Regions from separate parts of the Nonomuraea sp. NPDC004580 genome, predicted to be linked through region 2. Evidence: riboswitches for the same ligand, from Rfam matches in the RefSeq annotation. Region 2 holds a riboswitch; the other holds the start of a gene.

Region 1 (4,904 bases), on a different contig from region 2:
ACGGTGGACCAGGTGTTGCGGCCGTCCCCGACGTAGGTGGCGACGCCCTGCGCGCGGGCTCCGGCGATCAGGCCCTGGAGCAGGGCGCTGCCGCCGCGGCCGTAGATCAGACCGGCCCTGACGACGGTGACGGCGAGGTTCGTGGCGGCGAGGACGCGGCGCTCACCCAGGTACTTGTGCGGCTGCCTGGCGGTCTGCTCGCTGACCTCCTCGTCCTCGGTGACCGGCCGGCCCTTGGTGTCGGGGTAGACCATGCCGGTGCTGGTGTAGACGAAGGGGCGGCCGTCGGCGAGGCCGGTCAGCAGCGCGTCGAGCGCGGGCTGCTCGACGTCCTGCATGGCCGGGTCGCCGTAGTCGACGGCGGCGTGCACGACGGCGTCGTTGCGGGCGGCGGCCTCGTGCAGGACGGCGGTGTCGGCCAGGCCGCCCGCCACGGGGGTGGCGCCCAGCTCGGCGACGCGGGCGCCGGCCCGTTCGGAGCGGGCGAGGGCTTCGACGGTGTGACCCGCGGAGATGAGGTGCTCGGTGAGCACACCGCCGAAGTAGCCGCTGGCACCGGTGATGAAGATGCGCATGGTCGCTTTCCTTTCACGGACAGCAGGAGGAGACGGACTCTGGCAGGCGTGCGCCTTCCGTCCTCTCTCTGAACCGTAGCAGAAAGCGGATGAACTATCCGAATCGACGGGCTATCCGCTTTCTCGCGCCTTGCGCCACTCCGGTGCCAGCACCGACCAGATCTCCACGTCCAGTCGCTCGCCGCGATGCTTGTAGCTCTCCCGCAGCACGCCCTCCTTGGTCATCCCGAGCCGCCTGGCCACGGCGATGCTGGCCGCGTTGCCCGAGGCGACGACCCACTCCACGCGGTGGATGCCGCGCTCGTCCACGGCCCAGTCGATGAGGATCCCGGCCGCCCTGGTCACCAGCCCCTTGCCGGCCGCAGCGGGCTCCAGCCAGCAGCCCACCTCGGCCTCGCCCTGCTCGACGTTCATCGTGCGCAGCATGACGCCGCCGGACAGCGCGCCGTCCAGCCAGATGCCGTGGAGCCGCCCGGTGTCGGCGGCGGTCGCGTCGGCGTAGCGCTGCAGGAACGCGCGGCTCGACGGCAGGTCGGTCACCACGTCGGCCAGCCCCACGAACCGCCCGATGAACTCCCGCCCCCTGTCGATGTGAGCCAGGAACTCCTCCGCCCGCCAGGGCTCCAGAGGCCGCAGCTCGGCGCCGTTGACTCCCAGGGACTTCGCGTACATACGCCCACCTCCACGACGGACTGATCGGTAGTTCGTGGAGTGTCCCATTGATGCGCCGGGAGGCGGATGCCTCCCGGGGCGCTGTCGGTCGCCGTCCCAGTCGCCGTCTCAGTCGCCGACTCAGTCGTCAGCGCGGTAGTCGCGCAGCTCGCGGCGGGCCGCACGCCGCTCGCGGCGGCGCGCCGCACGGCAGTAGCCGGTCCACTCCCGGCCTCCGCTGAGGGTGCCCTCACCGAACAGGAACGTGGCGGTGGCCTGCCAGTAGCAGCCGCTCATGCGCCGGTTGAGCGACGCGCTCTCGCGGTCGACGCGGCCGGGAAGGGTGCAGACGCCGTCGCGGTGGTCGTGAACGGGCCGGCAGTGCACCATCGGCGCCTCGGCCATCTTCACCCACCAGGGACGGGTCTTGTCGGTCTTGCTCATACGGTCACCTTTCGGCTCCGTGACGCCCCCGGGTGGGGCCGTCCCTAGACCGGGTGCATCGTGATCACCTCCTGTGCCGTACGGGCGCTCGAAGATCCACGCTACTCCGGATCTCGCACATCGCGCGGACGCTGTTATACAAGTAGCGAACATGTCATACGAGTTGGAGGTGAGCCGGGGTGGGCTACGACGTGGTCCTGGTCGGCGGTGGCATCATGAGCGCCACCTTGGGCGTGCTGCTGCGCCGCGTACAGCCGGACTGGTCGGTGCTCGTCCTGGAGCGGCTCGACGGCCTCGGCCTGGAGAGCTCGTCGGCCTGGAACAACGCCGGCACCGGGCACGCGGGACTGTGCGAGTTCAACTACACGCCGCTCACCGGCGACGGCTCGATCGACGTCGGCGGGGCCATCGCCATCAACGAGCAGTTCCAGCTCTCCCGGCAGCTGTGGGCCGGCCTGGTCGAGGAGGGCACGCTGGGCGATCCCGCCGGGTTCATCCGGCCGGTGCCGCATCTCTCCTTCGCCCGGGGCGCGGCCGGGGTCGAGCACCTGCGGCTGCGGCACGCGGCGCTGCGCGATCATCCGCTGTTCGAGGGGCTTGAGTTCATCCGCGACCGGGCGGTGATGGCGGAGCTGCTGCCGCTGATGTTCGCCGGCCGGCCCGCCGGTGAGCAGGTGGCGCTGTGCCGTTCCCGTGGCGGCACCGACGTCGACTACGGCGTGCTGACCCGGCGGCTGTTCGCCGCGCTCGAACGCGACGGCGTCGAGGTGCGGACCGGGCACGAGGTGCGCGGGCTCTCCCATGACCGCAGGTCGTGGCGGCTGCGGGTGCGCGACCTGGCGGGTTCCCGCGACTACGGGGTGCGCGGGTCGTTCGTGTTCCTGGGGGCGGGCGGCGGCACGCTGCCGCTGCTGCAGAGCGCCGGGGTGGCGGAGACGCGGGCGTACGGGGGGTTCCCGATCAGCGGGCGGTTCCTGCGTACGGACCGGGCCGAGCTGGTGGCCGGGCACCACGCCAAGGTCTACAGTCATGCCGAGCCGGGCGCGCCCGCCCTGTCGGTGCCGCATCTCGACACCCGGGTCGTGGACGGGCGCACATACCTGATGTTCGGCCCCTTCGCCGCGTTCTCGCCACGCTTCCTCAAGCGCGGCAGGCTCACCGACCTGCCGGGATCCGTCACCCCCGGCAACGTCATGACGCTGCTCGGCGCCGCCCGCGCCGAGCCCGCCCTGCTGCGCTACCTGGTCGGGCAGCTCGCGCAGACGCGCGGCGACCGGCTGCGGGCGCTGCGCCGGTTCGTCCCCGAGGCGCGGGCGGAGGACTGGGAGCCGATCACCGCGGGCCAGCGGGTGCAGGTGGTCAAGCCGGTGAACGGGCGCGGGTCGATCGCCGGGTTCGGCACCGAGGTGGTGACGTCGGCCCACGGGGGGCTCGCCGCCCTGCTCGGTGCCTCACCCGGGGCGTCGGCGTCCGTGGCGATCATGCTGGACGTGCTCGGACGCGCCTTCCCCGGCCGGGTGGACGGCTGGCGGCCGGCGTTGCGCGAGCTCGTGCCGTCGTACGGCGCCGCACCGCCGCCGGAGACCCTCACGAGGACGGCTCGAACGCTTCGTCTGGAGTGAATGCCGGAAAACTTTACCTATTTCCGAATCCGCGACGTACACGGGGTTTTCGGGCCTCTTACCAGGTCAGAGGCTGGAAAGTCCCTTTGGAGTACTTGCAGATACTTTTGCGAATTATGTACTTTTGCGGGTCGAGGGACCACCGCAGCGCGTGACCTCGCATCTTTGACCGGACCGTACGCCGTCTCCGGCGTACGGCCGCCGAATCCGCGTCCCGCGGAACCGGGGACCCACTTTCCGGGGTGAATCGGACGCCCGCTCATGCCCGTGTCCGTAGGGCACTTCCAGTCCCGAACCCGTCAGCTAACCCGGTAGGCGGCATGGAAGCAAGGAGTCAACATCCGCATGGCCAAGCTTGCCGAGAACCGCAAGCGCCTCGGACTGGCGCTCGGCGGAGCCGTACTCGCCGCCGTCACCGCCGTCACCGGCACCGCCGTCACCGGCACCGCACACGCCTCCACCACCGACCAGGTCGCCCCGCACGAGGCGGCCCAGCACAGCTCCGCCCTGACCTACGGCCTGGACATCTCCCACTACGAGCCGCTGTACGACTGGAGCGCCAGCTCTGCGCAGTTCGGCATCATCAAGGCCACCGAGGGGACCGACTTCGTCGACTCCTCCTTCGCCAGGCACTGGCGGGAGCTCGGCGAGAAGGGCATCGTGCGCGGCGCCTACCACTACGGCCACCCCGCCGACGATCCCATCGCCGACGCCAACCACTTCCTGGCCGCGGTGAACGCCCAGCCCGCCAAGGCCGGTGACCTGCTGGTCCTCGACCTGGAGACGACCGACGGCAAGTCCGTCGCCGAGGTGAACGCCTGGGCCAAGGCGTGGCTGTCGTACGTGGAGAACCAGACCGGCACCAAGCCGCTCTTCTACAGCGGCTGGAACTTCGCCGACACCTACGGCCACGGCCTGGCGCAGTACCCGCTCTGGGTCGCCCACTACAGCCGTGCCAAGGGCGCGATCACGCCGCCGGCCGACTGGAAGTCGTGGACGATCCACCAGTACACGGACGTCCCCATCGACCAGAACGTCTCGGCTCTGACGCCCGACCAGCTCCGCGCCCTGGGCCGCCAGTCCGTCTGACGTCTCGGGCGTTCTACCCGGCGGCGGCCCAGTCGCCGTAGCGAGCCCCGCCGAGCCGCGCCTCCCCCAGCGGCACGAGCGAGTGCTCGCCCAGCTCGCTCCCGAAGTAACGCGCGTGCGGGTCGGTGACCACCTCACGGGGGTCACCGAGCCCCGCCAGCGCCTGCCGGACGAACTCGTCCATCCTGACCCGCTCCGGCCCGGCCACCTCCAGCCGGCCGTTGAGCGGCGTACCCTCCGCGACCTCGCACAGCACCGCGGCCACGTCGTCCCCGGCGATCGGCTGGAACAGCACAGGCGCGATGCGCACCACTCCCCCGTCGGCGGCCTCGTCCGCGATGCCCTTCACGAACTCGAAGAACTGGGTCGCGTGCACCAGCGAGTACGGGATCCCCGACTTCTCGATCAGCTGCTCCTGTGTGACCTTCGCCCGGAAATATCCGTTGTCCGGCATGCGTTCGGTGCCGACGATGGACAACGCGACATGGTGCCCGACCCCCGCCTCCGACTCGGCGGCCAGCAG
Region 2 (4,904 bases):
TGTCATGCTTGACGACCTTTCCAGGATGCGTTTACGGTCTGCGAGGAGCAACCTGGGTCCGGTCGAGAGGCCCACGTTCTGCTGTTGGGGGGGAGGGCTCCCGATGGAAGTGCTCACTGAAGGCGTTGAACTCAGCCATGCGGACCTCGCATTGCTGTCGGAGCTGGCGAAAGGGGTCACGGTCGATCGAGTAGGCAGACGGCTGGACATCAGCGGCCGTACCGTACGCCGGAGACTGCGGGGCATCTGCGACCGCATCGGCGTCGCCACGGCGATCGAGGCCGTGGCCTGGGCGGCCCGCCGCCAGCTGATCTGATGATCGGCGACGGGCTCGCGTGGGGCGGGCCCTGCGGGCCTCTGCAGGGCCTTCTGCGGACCTCGCGGGCGGCTCAGTAGGGGCGGCTCAGTTGGGGCGGCTCAGTCGGCGATGCGCACCGCGCCGGCGAAGGGCCGCCGCTCGATCGAGGCGATGCGGACGACGTCGCCGGTCCGCGGGGCGTGCACCATCATGCCGCCGCCGAGGTAGATGCCCACGTGGTGCAGGTCGCTGTAGAAGAACACCAGGTCGCCCGGGCGCAGCTCGGAGCGGTCGATGTGGCGGCCCGCCGTCCACTGGCTGCCGGTGTAGTGCGGCAGCGAGATGCCGACCTGCTGATATGCGGCCATGACGAGGCCGCTGCAGTCGTAGGAGTTGGGGCCTTCCGCGCCCCACACGTACGGCTTGAGCTGCTGCGTGAGCGCCCACCTGGCGGCCTGGGCGGCCTTGCCGCTGCCCACGATGGGCAGGTTGACGCGCTGGGCCCGGGTGCCCGGCCGGCCCGCCTCGCCGAGTGCCCGCCTGAAGAGGTTGCTCTCGACCTTGGTGACCAGCTTGGTGATCTTGTCGCGCTTGCTGTCGAGGTCGGAGATGAGCTTCTCGACCTCCTTGATGCGGGTGGCGGCGCCCGCCTTGGCCCGCTCGGCGGCCTCCCTGGCCTTGGTGACCTGGTTGACCGCCTCGCCCTGCTGTTGCTGCAGCACGTACGTGGTGGCGGCGCGGTCGAGGAACTCGTCGGGGTCGTCGGAGGTGGCGAAGGCGAGGGCGCGGCTGAGGCCGCCGGTGATGTAGGCGTTCTCGGCCAGTGCGGCGGCCTTGGCGCGCTTGGCGGCGAGGTCGGCCTCGCTGGTGGCCAGGGTCTTCTTCGCGGCGTCAGCGGCCCTCTTGGCGCTCTTGAGCTTCTCCCGCTGGCTGTTGTACTCCTCGGCCAGCGTCTCGATCTCGGTGTGCATCTTCTCGACCTGCTTGGCCAGGTCTTGGAGCGAGGGCTTGGGGTCGGCGGACGCGGAGCCTACGGGGGCGGCGACCAAAAAGGTGGCCAGTGTGACACTTATTACACCGAGCAGACGCGACCGCCGGGAGGCACGTTGCAGAGGGCGGGCGTGCTTGCCCGCGGTCGTCCTCTCACGCCTGCGCGTGCGCTTCACCAACCAGCTCCTCTCGTCGACGCCTGCCGGGTTAGCTGACGGGTTCGGGCCGGAGCAGCCCTACCGGACGTTGCGGATTCACCCCGATGGTGGCGCTGGGGGGCGTCACCGGCGGTTCCCCGGCTCCTCCTCGTGGAGGATTAGGCGTGTCGCCCGCGCGCGACACGCGGGGAACATCGTCGCTGGACACTAATGCACTCCGGGTTCGTGCTCAACCAGAACTGCCGACTCTGTAGAGGTTTCACAACCGAAGAGTCACAAGGTGATCTCGTGCCCCGCCGTACGAAACGCAACTTATGACGGATTTGCCGCCCGATCTGGTGACTCGCGGGCCTGCTCAGAGCGCGTGCTCAGATGAGCACGAGTTGTAACAGCATGGGCCGAGACGTGGGAGTTAGGGCCGAGCCGTAATGACATCTGTACCCTGGATGGCCATGGAGCAGGTGGCCGAACTGACAACAGCCGAGACCGCGGTGGTGGTCCGGCGCGCCCGCACGCCCGATGTGCGGGACATCAGGAGGCTTGTGGACACCTACGCGGGGGCGGGCTCGGGCTCGCGGCTCCTGAAGAAGGCCACCGTCACCCTGTACGAGGACGTACAGGAGTTCTGGGTGGCCGAACGGGGCGGGCAGGTCGTCGGTTGCGGTGCGCTCCACGTGCTCTGGGAGGACCTCGCCGAGGTCCGTACCGTGGCCGTGGACCCGCAGTGCCGTGGCATGGGCGTCGGCCATCGGATCGTCTCGGCGCTGATTCAGCAGGCGAATGATCTAGGTCTGCGGCGTGTATTCTGTCTGACTTTTGAGGTCGACTTCTTCGCAAGACTGGGCTTTCGCCAGATTCAGGGCACGCCGGTCTCACCCGAGGTGTACGCCGAACTGCTGGCCTCGTACGACGAGGGTGTCGCGGAGTTCCTCGACCTGGAACACGTCAAACCGAACACCCTGGGCAACACCCGCATGCTGCTGCATCTGACATCGGGTGACGCGGACCTTGACCAGATGGAAAGGTGATTGTTGATACCTATGTCGATACGTTGGGCAGCACAGGCATGTGTCCTGACACGTGCCACATGCGCACTCGAAGCGAGGTGACACGGTGAGCACCGGACAGCCGCCGTATCCACAGGACGAATCCGGCGAGAATTCTGCACCCGGCACCCCTTACGGGCAGCAGAACACGGGCCGCCACCCCGGCGAGCCCGACCCGGACGTCACTGTGGTCGGCTACCGGGCGGACGACGCCTACGGGCAGCAGCCCCAGTACGGACAGCAACAGCAACAACAGTACGGCTATGGCCAGCAGCAACCCCAGTACGGTCAGCAGCCGCCCTCATACGGCCAGCAACCCCAGTACGGCCAGCAGGGCTACGGCCAGCAGCAGCAGTCGCAGCCCGGTTACGGGCAGCAGGGCCACCCCCAGCAGGGTTACGACCCCCAGCAGCAGGGCTACGGTCAGCAGCAGCAGTCCCAGCCGGGCTATGGCCAGCAGCCCCAGTACGGACAGCAGCCCCCGTCGCAGCCCGGCTACGGGCAGCAGGGTTATGACCCCCAGCAGGGCTATGGTCAGCAGCAGGGGTACGGCCAGCAGCCGCCGTCCCAGCCCGGCTACGGCCAGCAGCCCGGCTACGGCCAGCAGCCCCCGTCCGGCCAGCAGGGCTACGGTCAGCAGCAGCAGTCGCAGCCGGGCTACGGCCAGCAGGGCTACGACGCCCAGCAGGGTTACGGGCAGCAGCAGGGTTACGGCCAGCAGCAGCAGTCGCAGCCCGGTTACGGGCAGCAGGCCTACGGCCAGCAGGGCTACGACGCCCAGCAGGGCTACGGGCAGCAGCAGGGCTACGACCCCCAGCAGCAGTACGGCCAGCAGCCCGGCTACGGGCAGCCCCAGCCGTACGGCCAGGGCGGTTACGGCCAGCAGCCCGGCTACGGGCAGCCCTACGGCAAGCCGGTCGGCGTCCAGCCGCCCGGTGCGCCCGCGCCGCTCGCCGAGTGGTGGCAGCGCCTGCTCGCCAGGCTCCTCGACGGCGTCATCTTCGGCATCGTGCTGTACGTGGTGCAGCTCCTGCTGGCGCCGCTGTACCCCTCCTACAGCTCGATCACGGGCCTCACGAGCGGGCTCACCTTCGGGATCCTGTACTACGTGGTCGTCTCGATCGTCGTCACCATCGTCTATCTGCTCTACGACTTCCTGCTGACGAAGATGAAGGGCCAGACCGTCGGCAAGATGGCGCTGGGCATCAAGGTCGTCCAGGTCGGCGGGCAGCTGCAGCCCGACGGCGTGCCGACCGACGTCGCACTCAAGCGAGCCCTGCTGACGGTGGGCGGCTACATCTTCTACTGGGTGCCGATCCTGGGCCCGATGATCGCGGGGCTCATCTACGCGCTCAACGGCGCGTCGCAGCTCTGGGACAAGCCGCTGCACCAGACGTTCGGCGACAAGTTCGGCAAGACCGTGGTCGTCAAGGTCAGATAGCCCTTCAGGGCGACACAAGGGCCGGCTCTGCGCCGGCCCTTGTGTTATGTCCGCGTCCCCTGGTGAAAATGGTCAGAGTCCCCGTGCGCCGCGAACACGTGAGGTGGGAGATATGGCCGGGACACCACCAGGACCGCAGGCCCGCCCCGCTGAATGGTGGGAACGCCTGGCCGCCCGCTTCATTGAAGCGCTCGTCTTCGGGGTCTTCTATTACATTCTGTTCATTGCGCTGTGGGGCTTCTTGCGGACTGTCGGGATGTCGGAGGTGTTCGGCGGCCGGCTGCCCGGGGTGATCGGATGGGCGGTGGCCGGGTTCGCTTATGCCGGTTACGACTGGTGGGCTCATTCACGGCGCGGGCGCACCTTCGGTAAGGCGATCATGCGGATTCGCCTGGCGCCGGACGACCGGCCGCCCCGTACGCTGCTGAAACGATCGCTGGTCTATCCGGCGCCGCTGATGCTCATGGGCATTCCGGTGGTCAATCTGGTGGCCGGAATGCTGCTCTTCGGCGTGGGGCTGCTCATCCTCATGGACAAGCCGCTGGAGCGGGGGCCGCACGACAGGGTGGCGGGAACGCGGGTGGTAAAAGATCTTCGGTGAGACCGGCGTACCTGGGGCGATGTCTTTTCGTAAAATTTTCGGTTGATCCGGTAAGGAGCCTGGAGAGACTGGCATTAGGCTATGGGGCGTCCGGGTTGCCGGATGATGGCGCCCCTGCGACGCGCAGGGCATCTGTGTGCCGCTATGGTCGGGTACGGGTGGTCATCGCCCGCGCGTCATGAGGAGCCGGGCTCCCGTGGCGGCGCGCCGAGCGCTTTAAGCGCCCCCGAAACCCCGCTAGCCGTGGAGGCGAAGGACGAATGGAAGCCCTAACGGACGTATTGTCAGCGCTCATCCCCCCTCTGGTGGTGGCCGGCGCCTTCATCTTTGGCGTAGTGAAGTTGGTCCGCTCCGAGGCTCTGGGGGGCCG

The links. Region 2 has a riboswitch for cyclic di-AMP ahead of ABZW11_RS04600 (C40 family peptidase). Riboswitches for the same ligand answer to the same signal wherever they lie in the genome.
Region 1: linked by a shared signal. The riboswitch ahead of ABZW11_RS43625 (GH25 family lysozyme) and the one ahead of ABZW11_RS04600 (C40 family peptidase) in region 2 are both predicted to bind cyclic di-AMP.

Annotation. Positions count from the first base shown of each region.
Region 1 is NZ_JBEXLH010000091.1:18,867-23,770, forward strand. It holds gene ABZW11_RS43605 (NAD-dependent epimerase/dehydratase family protein) at 1-575, opposite strand, end outside; gene ABZW11_RS43610 (GNAT family protein) at 687-1,247, opposite strand; gene ABZW11_RS43615 (hypothetical protein) at 1,368-1,670, opposite strand; gene mqo (malate dehydrogenase (quinone)) at 1,850-3,292, shown strand; cyclic di-AMP (ydaO/yuaA leader) riboswitch at 3,482-3,625, shown strand; gene ABZW11_RS43625 (GH25 family lysozyme) at 3,638-4,381, shown strand; gene ABZW11_RS43630 (SDR family oxidoreductase) at 4,395-4,904, opposite strand, start outside.
Region 2 is NZ_JBEXLH010000002.1:307,428-312,331, reverse strand. It holds gene ABZW11_RS04605 (LuxR C-terminal-related transcriptional regulator) at 104-316, shown strand; gene ABZW11_RS04600 (C40 family peptidase) at 418-1,347, opposite strand; cyclic di-AMP (ydaO/yuaA leader) riboswitch at 1,470-1,621, opposite strand; gene ABZW11_RS04595 (amino-acid N-acetyltransferase) at 1,899-2,474, shown strand; gene ABZW11_RS04590 (RDD family protein) at 2,560-3,933, shown strand; gene ABZW11_RS04585 (RDD family protein) at 4,046-4,534, shown strand.